DNA from 3 places in the Brevibacillus sp. SKDU10 genome. Region 2 is predicted to be linked to each of the others. Evidence: predicted binding sites of a transcription regulator. Region 2 holds the regulator's gene; each other region holds the start of a gene.
What was found. The regulator LexA, encoded in region 2, represses DNA repair genes until DNA is damaged. The targets are predictions, from matches to a motif close to CGAACATATGTTCG.
Positions count from the first base shown of each region.

Region 1: a site for LexA is predicted at 1,886-1,899, ahead of AYJ08_RS09450 (sigma-70 RNA polymerase sigma factor region 4 domain-containing protein). Genes of this name have one in related genera too.
Region 3: a site for LexA is predicted at 2,205-2,218, ahead of AYJ08_RS17440 (YolD-like family protein). Genes of this name have one in related genera too.

Region 1 covers NZ_LSSO01000142.1:6,838-11,980, reverse strand. Annotated here, with positions in the region: gene AYJ08_RS09455 (hypothetical protein) at 1-919, opposite strand, end outside; gene AYJ08_RS09450 (sigma-70 RNA polymerase sigma factor region 4 domain-containing protein) at 1,285-1,818, opposite strand; gene AYJ08_RS09445 (hypothetical protein) at 2,532-2,828, opposite strand; gene AYJ08_RS23505 (hypothetical protein) at 2,825-2,980, opposite strand; gene AYJ08_RS09440 (coiled-coil domain-containing protein) at 3,062-3,379, opposite strand; gene AYJ08_RS09435 (DNRLRE domain-containing protein) at 3,595-5,143, opposite strand, start outside.
Region 2 covers NZ_LSSO01000090.1:67,277-72,419, reverse strand. Annotated here, with positions in the region: gene AYJ08_RS05705 (HelD family protein) at 1-838, opposite strand, end outside; gene AYJ08_RS05700 (fluoride efflux transporter FluC) at 916-1,278, opposite strand; gene crcB (fluoride efflux transporter CrcB) at 1,265-1,669, opposite strand; fluoride riboswitch at 1,730-1,789, opposite strand; gene AYJ08_RS05690 (DUF896 domain-containing protein) at 1,848-2,042, opposite strand; gene yneA (cell division suppressor protein YneA) at 2,121-2,498, opposite strand; gene lexA (transcriptional repressor LexA) at 2,659-3,279, shown strand; gene AYJ08_RS05675 (DUF456 domain-containing protein) at 3,666-4,154, opposite strand; gene AYJ08_RS05670 (hypothetical protein) at 4,506-4,919, shown strand; gene AYJ08_RS05665 (GNAT family N-acetyltransferase) at 5,052-5,143, opposite strand, start outside.
Region 3 covers NZ_LSSO01000184.1:87-5,229, forward strand. Annotated here, with positions in the region: partial or broken gene AYJ08_RS24570 (hypothetical protein) at 1-167, opposite strand, end outside; gene AYJ08_RS17425 (PLAT/LH2 domain-containing protein) at 419-850, shown strand; gene AYJ08_RS17430 (hypothetical protein) at 958-1,242, opposite strand; gene AYJ08_RS17435 (hypothetical protein) at 1,331-2,077, opposite strand; gene AYJ08_RS17440 (YolD-like family protein) at 2,238-2,576, shown strand; partial or broken gene AYJ08_RS24575 (sporulation protein YhbH) at 2,641-2,793, shown strand; gene AYJ08_RS17450 (hypothetical protein) at 3,090-3,503, opposite strand; gene AYJ08_RS17455 (DUF2935 domain-containing protein) at 4,373-5,143, shown strand, end outside.

The DNA of each region.
Region 1 (5,143 bases), on a different contig from region 2:
GATCAAGCGCTGAAAATCGGTAAAATTGATCAGCCCCTACATTATGAAAATGTAGCCAATGACCTATTTCATGGATAATCGTTCGTAATTTATGAGGAGACGATTTTTGGCCAGATTGATATTCTGCTAGTGCAATCTTATCCGCATTGGCAAAATCGTATTTTTTGTTCACAACAACCTCTCCAGTGGGAGGATTAAAGTAACCATTTGCGCCTTTTGCATCCTTGATATTTATCGTGAGTTTATGTTTAGTGATCATGGTTTTGAAGCCGCAACAGTGATTCAAAAGATGAACAAGTCCTTCTGTTACATAATTAGCTGCGTAAACATTTCGTTGAAAATTAGCATCAATATTTATGCTATTACACCATTTTTCAGCTTCTGCTGCTGTTGCATACGGCTTCCATACAATTGGATTTTTACAAGTATCATCGTCATCCGGAATGGGTACGGGAACCGGATCAGGAGGTAGCGGATCGGGATAATTTCCATTATCAACGGTTCCAGTCAAAATTGGTTCAGCTTCTGGATCACAGAGAAGATGAAACATAACCTCTATTTGTTTTCTGTCGCCAGCCTCTGTATAGAATTCTAATTTACATATAGTCCCGGCCTTAATAGGGTGAGCGACTTGAAAATAGAGTCCCTCTTCAAAGTTTTTACAATAAATATTTTTAGCAATCAATTCGTTCCCAATGAGAAGATTCCAATAATCTGAGGGTGTGATAATATCGGATTTTATAGATATCGCATACAGCTCTACATCGTGTGATAAATGAAAAGTATCGGTAATTACTCTCTTAGTACCAGAGCTTCTCATCCCTTTTATATAAATATCTCTTCCGATAAAATGGGCTCTTGTCTTGGTAGGATAATAGGGAGGGTCTAATCTTCCGCCTACTACATATCTAGCTAACATTGGGTTAACTCTCCTTCATGCTTTCTTTAGGTAATCGTGTATCATAAAATGCTCATGTAAAAATAATGATCGGGGTAAGCTCGTCATCCGACCCTGGCATAGATCGCATACCTACATGTCTGGTAAATTTTCATTTATAGTAAAAGTAGTCGATCTATATCATTGAAAAGATGCAATAAATCTAAATATTTGCTGTACTTGGTATACATTTTTACTAGAAATTCATGTTTTTTTGCTTTTTTGCTAAATATTGTCGTTTTATGTCTTTAAAAAGTTGCGAAAATTCCTCCTAGTTAGATTGCAGATTTATTAGCATAATGATATATTTATTATGGAATGGATTTCGTCTCCTCTTTTTATCAGAATCACACCAAACATACGTGCTTAAGTTTGTTCATGGCTCGTGAGGCGTGGGACTTATTTAACCCTAATTGATTGGAAATTTGCGTTGGCTTCATATCTATTCCGTCTTCGGTAAATAGCATGTAGCTAATAATCTTCTGTTCTTGGTTTGTAAATAGGTGTTTATGAAACAGATAATCATTGCGCACATCAGCCAATCCGTAGCCCGCTTCATAATCTACACCATAGAAATGATCAACAGTCGATCCTTTTTCATCGTCGGTCCCATCACAAAAATGAACCATCGTACTTTTCTGTATAATCATTCGTCTTTTTTTCCGGTAGTAATCCATGACAGTTCTTCTAATTACCGTATGAGAAAAAGTAAAGAGATCCTTTTTAATAGCTCCTTTATTCATTGCAGTTAATATTCTTACAATAGAATCATGCTTTACATCCTCTCTATCTGCTATGTGGACCCCTGACAACACAAAATCAAATATTGGGTTTAAAATTCCAATATCTAGGATTTCCTCAGTGCCTTTGGCTTTTTCCATATCATAAATCCTCCTAACGACTACAAATATTATGAGAGCTAATCAACTTTGATAATTGGTTACTAGAGAAACTTATATTTGTGCATATTAGGTATTAGAAGAATAGAGAACTCTTAATTTTGTTGCATATTGCGTGTTGTCATTGATGGATAGTTGATACCAAAGGATTTCACTTCTATATATAAGTAAATGCTGACATGATCTAACTAACCTTAGTAATTTATTCTTAGGAAGTATATGTATAAGTAAGAAAATCCCCTAATTCTCTACATTTGTTTTTTCAACTCGTATTTTCACCTCCCCTTGCTAAGATCTTTGTTTGTTACAACTCCACTCTGGCGTACTTTTAGATCAGTAAATCTTGATTTGCAAGGACTTATCACCTAAAGTATTACAGGACTAAAAGCAGATTGTACGTTTAAGACCCAAGGTATCAACTATATTTTTACATCTAAGGTAATAGTCCTTCAGTAGCAAATACTATAGTAGTCGATACAACCTTTTGAAAAGTTGCACGATATTTCCACTTATAAATTACCCAGAAGCAGGAATGTACGTTCTCACTAGTTAAAAAAGCATTTCTTCGCATACATAAAAAGAGCCAATAACGAATCAATCGCCATTAGCTCTTTTTTCTTTTCTACCAACTATCGTTTTTGGAAAAGTAACATGATACATTCTTAAGCTGCTTGCAAATATGCTGTTAGTATCAACTAGCGTCCTTTTTGTAGCATGCCTACAATCTTGACAAAGCTATGCACATAATTGGCTCCTCGGCTCACAATTAGTCCAGCCGAAATGATAGAGACATGTTTCCACATATGTTGGAGGCCAAAAAGATTCAGCTCAAAAGCATAGCAGAGGATAATTCCTATTAAGATGGAAATAGAATAAGTCATTTGGTCTTTAACCCACTTCGAAAACAATCCTTTTATTATTTCTGTTAAGGATTCTGTTAAGAAGGCTAATAAAATAAGTAGCTGAGCTTTTTCCAATATAAAATCTGTCATTTGCCTTCACCTGTTCGGATACGTTGTAATACCAACATCATAAGAAAGCTACGCTTACTCAGAGCTAACATTCGACTTTTTACTTTTTCAGCCCAGGTATTATCAGTTACATAACCGTTACGAGTAAGATCAATCAAGGCTTTGGTCAGCATTCAAATGGCCCCTCCCTTTCGTTTCAAGTCCTTTTCATTCCCCTCTGCTGATTTTGTATCGATCATAGCTTATCCTCATTTCTAATCAGTGTGATCCCCATCTAAACGCAGCATTAACGATTCCACTTTTGTATTAAGCGATCTGTTTTCCGTCAGAAGTTTGAAGTTTTCTTGCCGTAATACCTCAATCTCTTGTTTTAATGCCTTGATTTCTTCCTTGTAGATTCGCAATTCCTCTCGCAATTCTGCTCGAAATGTCTGTTCAGCTTGCGATAATAATTGACGATCTGAGATACTAACTTCTTTTTGATTGTTATTGCGGCCAGATATATAACCGATAATACCTGTACTAAGGGATACTGCTCCTCCAATGATGGCGATCATCACATTCGCATCCATGCTCATTTCACCTTCTTTTTGTCTGTAAACGTTACGTAAAGTTCAAGGCTGATCCTCGTATAGGCTAGGGAAAGTTGCATCGTTTTCGATGCTTAAGACTGGACTTGCGTGAAACGATTTTGTACATCAGGCATCACATGTATTTTAACATCTTTTAATATAAGTAAAATGAGTAAAAAATTAACCCCTGCCACGAAGGACAGAGGTTATTACTCTTACATAATAAAGACATACCCATATTCAGCTACGACATCAATATGACTTTCAATCTCACTGTATACGTTAATGATACATGAGCATGAGAGATCGGAGTCAATGTTCTTTCGTACGCTAATACTTCCGCTCAGTAAGGATTTTTCCCATATTTCCATAGATGACCAAATATCGGCATTATTTTGAACCCGAATAGCCATTGTTCCTAAGAGATTACGATGCTCTTTTAGGAGGAGTAAGGAAAGCAATTCAGAGAAATCCTCTCGTCTGACAGCGACATGACTTAAAAGATTGGCATTTGAAAATACTCTGATGGAAATTGTTGAATGCAAATCATTTCCATCAGCTACTCGAACGATCAGATTACTGTCTACTGAAGCAGAGTCCGATAATCGAACGGCAAAGAAACACCACAGAAAGGCGTAACGCATTTTACGGGCACTAATTTGGCCTTCTACATCAGCTTTCCCTAAGGCGTTTACCACCAAGTGACCAGAACATTCGGATCTGTCTTGTAATTGAACGGCCAATGTAGAAGGAAAATCATGTTGTCTACTAGTGCGAACCTGAATACTTGACCCTAAATATCCTGATTGAACCTGATTCAAACTCTCTAAATCTGAGACAGCTTTTACCCTAATAGTGACAAAAGAAGGTACATCCTTTCCTTTCTGATAGGGAATAGCTAAGTGTCCTGTAATATATCCAGAGAGAACAAATATATGAGAAGGAACATCAAATTTAGGATAAATAGATAAATTTGATAAAAGATTGTTTCTAGACTTTACTGCTAGTTTTGCTTTTAATTGCTCATCTTCTGCAATCCGAACGTGAAGGGAAGCGGCAAGATGGGATGCATACACCACATTCAAGCTGCCATGCATGTGGGTTTTATGGACTAGCAGCATACCTGACAAGCTGTCATGGAATTTTACAAATCCACTTGCTGATAAATCTACCTGATCCTCTACCCTAACAGATAAAAATCCTAAAGTGTCAAAGCCATTATAGACCGATAAGGAAGCATGCAAATCGTCTCTATTTACAGTCAAATCGGAAAAGAAATCTATTTTAGATGATTGCCGTACAATCACTTCTCCAACGGTTACATCCCGATTAATGAATAGAGTTGAATGAATCTCCGGATATGGCCGGCCCTCGCGTCTTACTGCTAGCTTAGAATTTACATCTTCTCTATTTAAGATATAGATGTGAGAAGGCCTGTCTGGCACACTTACAAATAGACTACTCTCCATCCAGAAAGCTTCTTTTGTGAAGACCTTCAAATAGCCTGCTGTATCATGGTGAGCTGACTGTCTCACAGATATACGACTTATCAATTGCACCCTATTCACGATCAGCTCAGATAAAAGATCACGCGGACTGACAAGGAATAAGTGAACTGGCAAATCCCCATAACCTTGGAATTGTCTAATCCGTAGAGCTGAGACTACATCTGATGGCTTATTTTGTCTAACCGTTATATCCGACCAGCAACTATCTCTGCCTAGACTATATATTCGCGTGTCATAATACGTTATTTCTAAGATA
Region 2 (5,143 bases):
TGGCAGCCCACTCTGAGAAAGTGGCTTGTTGTACATCCTCCACACCTAATTCGGGTAATACATCCGAAATATATGTTAAAAACAGCTTATTAGGAGCAAATACCATAAATTTCTTAGACGCAATCAAATGCTGGTAATTATAAATTAAATAGGAAAGGCGGTGTAATGCAATCGTAGTCTTTCCGCTTCCAGCTACCCCTTGAACCACAATAGCCCGATCTTTTTCTGCACGTATGATATCATTCTGTTCCGTTTGAATGGTAGCAACGATATCCTTTAATCGACTATCGTTATTTTGATTCAGACTAGAAGCTAAGAATTCGTCAATATAACCTTCTTCCAGAAAATCCTCTGGCGTCCCGATTTCGCGATTGATCGTCTCTTTTAACGCACCATCATAAATTCCTGTAATCCGACCATCTTCTATAGCAAAATTACGCTTAAGCTTTACTTCTCCACGTACAATTCCCTGTAATGTTCGGTAAAAAGCATCCTTGCTCTCCCCGCTATAATAAAGGCTAGCGATAGGTGCACGCCAATCTACTACAACACTATCCATTGTGTCGCGTTCTACAATCCCACGCTTTCCAATATATACGGAATCCATTTCATAGGTTTCGTCTTTCATGAAATCTACTCGACCAAAGTAAGGCTTTTTCACAGAGCTTTCCAGATGAAAGAGATCCCTAGCTTTCGAGGAATTGACTACTTGTTTGACATAATCGTCCGTTGCCTCTCGCAAATCCTCTCGCAGCTGTCCAATCTCCTTTTCAATCGTATGTACTGTTTTATCCAGCCGATCTTGTTCTTCCTTATATGCAGGATGATGAATGGTCACATGACTAACCTCCTTTTCATCAAACGAATATTTATCTTATCAAAATGAAAAAGCAATTCCAAGGATAATCTTAAAAATCACAAATGTACCCCGAGCAGCATCCCTAGTGCTGCAGATAAAATCCCCACAGAATAACTAATAAGCAAGTATATGAATCCTATCTGGTAACGTTTTGTTGTAACTAATGAATAGCTCTCCCACTTACATGTAGAAAAGGTCGTAAAAGCCCCCATAAAACCTGTGCCTGCCGTTACGATAAAAAATGGAGCTAAGGAAGAGCTTGTTAGTACCCCTAATAAAAAACAACCCAAAATATTAATACAGCAGGTCGCTAAAGGGAACATTCCTTTATAACGCTGATTGATCAGAGAACTGATTCCGTAACGAGCCATGGCCCCAAGACAGCCGCCCAATGCTGCTCCTATACTATTCAACAGCATCAGTATCGCTCCCTCTCTGTGCTAATTGGGTACCTATCCAAGAACCCAGCCATACCATCAATAAACCACCCCATAGACTGGCCAGCACATAGCAAATGGCAAGTCCATATTGATGCTGATGCCAAAGGGTAAGTGTCTCTACACTAAAAGTCGAAAAGGTCGTGAAAGAACCAATAAACCCTGTTCCTACTCCTAAGGTAAACCAAGCAGGCAGTTGATTTCGGGTTAAGAGATATTGATTGAGAACTCCCAATCCGATACAGCCTATCAAGTTAATTACTAGCGTACCTAAAGGAAATGACAGCTCCCACCAGCCCGATGTCCATGCTCCTACTAAATATCGAGATACAGCCCCCATCATTCCTGATAGTCCAACAATTAAAAAAGACATGCATTCTCTCCTTTATCCATTATTTTTCACATATATACAAATAAACTCCTACCAGCAATATTACTGGTAGGAGTCATTAGCCTATTGGCGCTTAGGGCGAACTCCATCGCCTCTTATTTACTTGTAAAAACCTGTTTCACAGCACTATTACTACGGATCATTGGAAAAATCACATAGACTAGTGCTTATGCTTAGGTTCCTCATCCTCTACATAACGGATCGAATCTAAACTAGATTTCAAGGAAGCCTTCATAGCATCAATGTATTTTTGACGAAGAGCTTGTTGCTCCGCTTTTTCTTCTGGAGTTAAGCCAACACCCTTCGATTTCTTGGCTAATTCATTAATACGTTTTATTTCTGCATCAGTAACCAATGGTGATACCTCCTCAACTAACTTCTCTTTATTATAACACAAGACCAAAGGAGAGGAGATATAAATTATGGCTTTCGCTTATCGGTATACTGGAATAGCTAGATTATTTCCTGCATAAATCATGGGGCTATCTAACTGATTTTGTTTCATGATCTCATCCATTAGTTCTCTGGCTGATAGCCCAGATTCCTGTTGATAAGCTTGTGCAATACTCCACAGCGTATCACCTGGCTGAATTGTAATGACTAAAGCTGCCTGCTGTGTATGAGGAGCCGCAATAGCCACTTTCTCTTTTCCAAAAATCATGCTGCCTGCTGCAAAAGATACTATGATCAGCAATAACGTTACGATTGCTTGCCCTCGCGTTATCCCTTTTCTATGATGTACCAATGTGTTCTTACTCGTCATTGTTTTATCTTTATATAGATTCTGACAATTGCTAGATTGTACCATCATTATCATCACCCTCGCAAACGTTTGTTCTCATTTCGATAACATCATCATAATGCGAACAAACATTCCTGTCAAGCGAAAGAATCGAACTAATGTTTGTCGAACGCAAATTCTCATGGTATAATGTAGAAAATATCTGGATCGAGAGAATGAGGTGTTCGAAATGTCCAAACTCTCCAATCGCCAACAAGCGATCATTGATTTTATTCGTAAGGAAGTAAAAGATAAAGGTTATCCCCCGTCTGTTCGAGAAATCGGTGAAGCCGTAGGACTAGCTTCCAGTTCCACTGTTCACGGTCATCTCGCAAGACTTGAAAAGAAAGGCTTAATCCGCCGTGATCCTACTAAGCCACGTGCTATTGAATTATTGGACGAGACTCGTCTACAGGACGATTATGAAAGCTCCATCGTTCGAGTACCAGTGGTTGGTAAGGTAACGGCAGGTCAACCTATTACAGCTATTGAACAGGTGGAAGAATATTTCCCATTGCCAGAAAACATCGTTACGTCTGACAATGTGTTCATGTTGCGCGTTATGGGAGAGAGCATGATCGAAGCAGGCATTTTAGATGGCGATTATGTAATTGTCCGCCAACAAAATGTAGCGAATAACGGAGATATCGTGGTAGCCATGACCGAAGAGGATGAAGCAACTGTAAAACGTTTCTTTAAAGAGAAAACTCACTTCCGTCTACAACCGGAAAACTCACAGCTAGAACCAATCATTTTAGATAATGTGACGATTTTAGGTAAAGTAATTGGCGTTTACCGCCTTTTCCACTAGTGCATTGGATTTTTAACTTCTCACGTGCTTACACGTACAAACTCTTGGTGAAGATCATACTCGCCAAGAGTTTTTTACTACTCAAATTTATTGTTCGTAACGGTTTATTTTATGCTCCACTCTGCCTAGCTCCTTGATACCTTTCGTGTTTCTCCTATTATTGGCTTATATTTAGGTGTAAATTAGCTACATAGCCACTTAAAACAGGTTTCTTTTTTAGCAAGTCTTCAAGCAAGTCTTCAAACAAGCCTTCTCTAATCCTGATGTGTAAACACAAATAAACCGAGATTGCCGTTTTCCCTACAGTAAATGATAGAGAATTTGACAATCTCGGTTTTATGGAATGGATCACACTCAAAATCCAATGTAACGATCCACAATAAGTTTTACCAAGCAACAATAAAGAACCAGATAATCATGATGAGTTGGATAGAGATTTTCATGATGACACTGCTAAAGAAACCTATAAGACTTCCTATCGCTATCTTAAAAGCTCGTTCTGCCGGTTGTTTTTGCATCAGCATTTCAATTAATAATACAAATATAAATGGGAGAATAATCATACCAAATGGCGGAAACGTAAGTACACCAATAATAACACCTAATATTGACCCGATTGCTGATGCTTTTGAGCCACCATATTTTTTAACAAAGTACATATTAGTCAATAGGTCAGCACCAAATAACACCACACTCAAAATTCCCATTCCCCACCAGAAGGAAACCGGCAATCCTGCTCCAGGCTCTGCAATCGCGAATTGATATAGTAAAAAACCGCCCCATAACATGATCGTATCAGGTAACACTGGGAAGAAAATACCAGCAATACTTAGACCAAATAGAAGTATAACGATCAACCATAATAAAACATCCATGTTTAAACCCCCTCTTTGTTGCATCTGACCCGTTTTCTATATGTACGTTTCAGTGCTCTCCTACGTTTCATTTTTACTAGGAGTTTCCTTTTTCTTGTTCGCTAAACGTGTCTTTTCCTACATATACATGGTCCTGCTCTTTTTTATGATCTCGTTTTTAGCAAAGCTTGACCTATTTACCTGTAGCGCTCTTTACCGGCTCCCTTTTTCCACTTCATACAGGCAAAAGGACAGCAAGAAAAAGGTATAAGGACAACAGGTGAAATGTTACATTTAGAGAAATTAATACTATACACTAAATTGTCCCCGCTCCAAGCCTGTATATCCTATTTCGGAAAGGAAGGTTGCAAGATGCACAAAATCGTTTGTTCTTTATTGGCAGTACCAATTGTTTTCTTACTGTCCTCGACTAGCTATGCGGCTTTAGATAAGCATAGCACAACAAAAGTAACTAGTAGTAGTAATGCTTACAGCCAATATTCTATTCCATTTGCACTAACGGTAAAGGAATGGGATAGAGGTTATGGAGAAGCTGGTGTCACAGGCCCTTTTTTCCTCGCGAAAGGTGGCAGCGTAACGGTTACGTTTGATAAGAAAGTAGACTCATTGGGCTGGTATCTACTGAATGCAAATACCTACGGAGCTGAAAAAATCTATCCAAAAGGCTCTACTGTAACCGTCCCACGACATTCACATTGGATTGTTATTCTGCAAAACGCTAGTATAAAACCTGTTACTATTACAGGAAACGTGACGATTCACTAGTCTTTTTATCACGTTATCACGCAACACCTTCACTGATCAGTTATCAGCTCTTACAGCCTCTGCATCCCCTAAAACTTGGTGTAGGAGAATGAGGAGATCTAATAAAATAAGCACCATTTTTCAGGTGCTAGATTATCTCTCGTTCTCCTCATCTGTATGTATGCCGATCGTCGAGAATTTTTGAATAGGACCATTCCAATCCTCGCGCCTGAATTCTTGATAAT
Region 3 (5,143 bases), on a different contig from region 2:
AACGTAGTCCTGTTGTAAACTTTATTATAAGCATGCCTCTTAGGGTTTCTGAGCCATCCCCAACCTCTTGGCATCTTCAATCCAGCTCGATGTACTAACTGTCTTTTTAGGCTTGTCCTAGTTGCTATACGCTTCTTTAAACTTGGTTTCCGCATTCCAAACTTCATAGTAACCCCCTTTTTATTTTGATTTAGTAGGCAAAGATAATGCGAAAGCTCTCTGACTGAAATTAGACTGGAGGGCTATATAAAATACTTTCTATGAAATTAATAAAAGCTCTATCTTATTTTCAGTGACTATCTTTCGTTAATATAAAAAATTGATATATTACCAAAAAATTCATTATTTATAATTTACTTATTTTAAAATTAGTGGTATATTTTTACTGTAATTATATTAATTAAATGGAGGTTATTCTATGAAAAAATTTGCTCCAGTGTTAGCTGCTGTTGCTGTTTTGTTGTCAGTCGCTCCTGCATCTTCGTTTGCTGCTCATCAGGTTTCAGAAGTTCAAAAAGCTCAAAAAAATTACACTTTGGAAATTAAGACCTCTGAATCTACAGATGCGGGAACTGACTCAAATATTAAAGTTACTATCAGGGGATCGAAAGGTTCTTTTACGAAAGAGTTAAATGGTACTTTTGAACAAGGAGATCTTGAAACGTTCTATCTTTCTGGAACAGATGTTGGGGAAATTCGGTCCCTAACTTTGATTAGTGATGGAAAAGGTTGGAAATCTGATTGGGAAGTGGAATATGTCATACTTAATGGTCTAAAGAAAACGGTTAATTCTTGGGTAAGCCTTAAGGGAAAAGCAGGTAGTTTAGATATTCCTTTATCAAATAAATAAGTCATAAAAAAACAGAAAAGCTCTCCGGCGGAAATTAAACCGTTGGAGGGCTTTTCTGTTTTTTTATCTAACTTATTATGTTTCTCTTAAAAAAAGTAGGGTTTCCCTTATCTGTATCTGCCTGGATTGCGAAAATCATAGTTGATTACATTAATTTTTTTGGTTGTTTTTGGGTTTTCGATAAAACTAATAGTCGCATCATCCTCGTTGTATATCCATATATCCCCAGATTGTGTTGTTGAAATGTGGACTCGTGATTCCTTAGAATCCTTAACATAAACCGTTTTATCTACTGGGTTAACGTGTAAAAATAAATACCAAGTGGCAATCAATGCTAAATATAATAACAATACCAAGCCAAGTAGAGAATAAAGTGAAGGTTTCTTCTCCATATGTATCGCCCTCCCTAAATAGTTAATTGATTCCATAATAACAAAATTAAGAAAAATCAAAAATGCGCCAGAAGGCGCATTCTCTTTATTATTTATAGTCCTGAGACCATTGTAACCATCTTGTGGGCTTCTTAAAATTACCTTTGTGAGTAGCAACTATATTATCAGTAAAGCGATTTCTCTCGTCCATTGTCCACGTGCCTTCGTCATAAAAGCCAGTCCAGTAAAAGACACGAGTGTTATATGCAGAGCCTTCTGAAGGTCCTTTGAATTCTTCTTGTACAGTGAACTCTTTGGAAACTTCTACCCCAATTTGTGATTCAACTTCACTAGCTGCTGATGCTGGAGTATTTGCTCCTGCTGTAACGCTTGACTTTATTCTAGTTTGGGAACTTACCTTACTTGCTTCTTTTGAAGTAAGGGTTATTGTTTGGCCTCTCGCCACCGAAATAATTTGTATTGCTTGGGTTGGTTGATCGCTTCGAGTCGTTCTTAACACAGGAGAATCATAATAAGTAAACACTCCTTGAGGAGCGATCTCGCTTGGGGTGGTGTTGCTTTTGGGAGTAGACCGGGGAGTAGAATTTTCAGCTTCAAACACATCATGAATGGTAATCTCAGAAGCATCACCCGCTTGCTTTACAATTGCATTAATTTCTTCTTCAGAAACTTTACCGCGGAGGTCATCAGGGATATTTACTCGAATGTCTTGATTATTTTCCCCTTTTAGTTCTACTGCGGGGTTGGATTCTGCATAAGCACTAGTAGGAAGTGAAATAGAGAGAAGACTAAGCACACTCATAGCTGTAACTACAGTAGTTGCAAACTTCTTCATAAACGTATTACCTCCATATTTAATTTTCCAAAATCAAGAATATATTACAAAATATGGATTTTAATGTATATCGGACTAAAGTACCAATTCTAACCATTGTATAATCTCCTCATCATCTAATAAAATAAGAACATATATTCGTATTTAAGGAGATGTTTTGATGGCTAGCAAAATTCTTGATCCACTTGTAACGAAATTCATCTTGCCAGAACATGCAGAAATGTTACGTCAGTATCACGAGGATAAGAAACTGATCGAGAAACCGATCATTGAAGAGGATGAGTTGTCCGAGTTTTGCTACAGGATATCTGACTCGCGTCAGTATGACTACGCATTAACAATTAGCTGGTGGAAAGAAACAAAAGAGGGCAGAGGAGTAATTGAATCTGCTTGGGGCTGGGTAGAGAAGTTTGATTCAACGTATAAACAAATCAAGTTAAAGAATGATGAGGATTTTTGGTGGATACCTGTAGAGGATGTAGTGGATATTACTACATAATCAGTTTGTGATGAATATAATAAGAAGTAAGTTATTTTTAAGGTTAGTCCGTATATATCTTAGGGAGTTCAATCAGTATAATCGTCACAGCACTCTCATGTCCGCATATCGTCATATTAAAGATCCGAAATTCATGTACTCGATTATTCGGGAAAAAGGAGAGGTTTACAAGGCTCTGAAACAGTTTTTTGGTAAAAAAGAAATAGAGACTTACTAGAAAGAATAAAATTTTCAATAAAACCCCCTGCGGTTAATTATGCTGTATATCCTTATTGTAAAGGGAACAGAGATAATCCACCAGAAGGGGATTTTTTGTGATATATAATCTGTTTACATTGCTTGAATGTAAACCCGTGGTTAATTTTGATAAATTAACGGTTAAACTAACATAGTGGTTGCGAAAATGAAATTAATTTGACAAATAAGCATTCCTTTTGCTAGAGCATATCACTATCATTTGGGACAAAAAAAGAGACTGTTCCATCATAGAAGGAAGGTCTCTTTTTTCTTTACCTATTCTATAGAAAAGTCAGTCGTGGCTTCTATGAAAATACCATTGTGTGTACTACGATTGAGCATCTCTAAAGTATATTTTTTTCCCTTTTTTACATCCCATGTAGTGGAGGCAGTTCCATTTTTTTTCACATTAAATACCTTACCAACCTGATTTCCAGTATCATCCCAGAGGGTATATTTAATATGGGTTATAGAACCGTCGGATGACTGATCTACGGTAAGAGTCAAGGTATTACTGGAAGCTCTAAAAGTAGGTGTCTCATATTTCTTTTCTGGTTTTAATGTTCGGCTGTCACTAATAATAGAAGCTACTGCTACAGCAGTATTTTCAGATTGAATTTCCATTGCGATTGCGGGGGTAGCCGATACTAGTAAAGCAAGTACTGAAGCAATGCCAACTAATTTTTTCATTACCAATTCACTCCTTGATATGTATTTTATTTACAATTGTATATTATAAAAATATTCTGAATTTGTCTATAATATTTTGAATTTTTTCGGCAACTTTAGTGAAGAGCACAATTACCCCTGCGCTATAAATAAACAATTGAACTGTTATGCTGCTATAGTCTTCCATTGTTAATGATTTAAATCTTGCAAGGATAAATAGGTTGGTGGAGTGCCGTTCCTACCTTTGCAGCTACTGAGATCAATACTGTAAAAGTAACAAAATCTCAAGAAGACTTGATTGAACTTAAAATAGCTAATTTTTTAGGTTCGATACAGAGTTTAATTAATTTACTCGATAGTTCATATTGGATAACCTTACATTTACATGACAGAATTGTAAGAGTTCTATGTCTCAATTTGAAACCATTTTGTAAACCAAAGACAATGTGAATTTTTAACCGATACCTGTTGAAGAATGTGGTAGTGTGGAGAAAAATAAGTACCACTTTTTGATAGTTAGTTATAAATAAACGAGCAAATTGTTACGAAAAAACTCAGTATCATATGCTATTAGTTTTTAGAGGTGAAAATTTTATTTTGAAAGGTAAAGGTTAGTCACTCTGGGATGCTAGAGGATGTCAAATAGGCCTGTCTAAGTAACTGACAGGCCTATGTCTAATAAAATTATGCTTTAAATATTTAAAAACTACTAGTTTATGATAGAGGTGTTCAGTAAAACTTAATAAACAAGCAGATATAAAGTAAATTTTACAGTGTGTGGCATTAAGTAATTTAATCGACTATCCAATAATGAATGTGAGCAACAGACATTTGAGACACGCCTCTTGCATAAACTTAGAGAAATACATATGTTGGGGAGGATTCATTGGATGGCGGATGCATTTGTAATTAGATCACTTGAGGAAGTTCGTTTTTGGTCTAGGATAATGAAGGAACATTCGCTTTTTTTGAAGCTAGGTTTTAATTGTGACGATACCCAGTTAATCAATGAAGCTGAGTATTTTTACCATATATTCGAAGATATAGAAGCTCAAGCCCTTTCCTTATCAGAAGATACCGACCCCCAATATATATGTCAGTTCAATGCTCAAATTCTTCCTTATGTTAATCAAATTTGGGCTTTCAAAAGAAGGGTATTAGGTTTGATCATCTCCTGTCAAATTGGAGGTAATAACTTTCCATTATTAGTGGATCATGTTAGCCGAGAAGCTGCTTACTTTGCGAGGCGTTTGGAACAATTAAACACCGGAACCCTAGATCCTTTGCCGGATGCCATTATTAATGAAAATGTCTTCTTTCTTAAAATTATGGCTGATCATGCTAAATTCATTAATCACTTACTAGATCCTTCTGAAAGGAAATTGGTTGAGCAAGCTCGTGACTTTAGCCACGACTTTGATCAACTTCTATACCAAGCCATTGATTTAGATTCCATGAGTCCCCAATCTCAAACTGTTCCGTTACTATCGCAGTTTGTTGATCAGAATAGAGTGTCTGTCCGTCAACTCCGTGATTTTAAAAAAACTGCTCGCGATCTAATCGAAGCTTGTCGAATCAAGAGCATTATTCCTCCTCTTCTTGCCGATCATGTTTTTAGAGAGGCATCACATTTTCTTGAAATTTTAGATGCATTTGAAGAG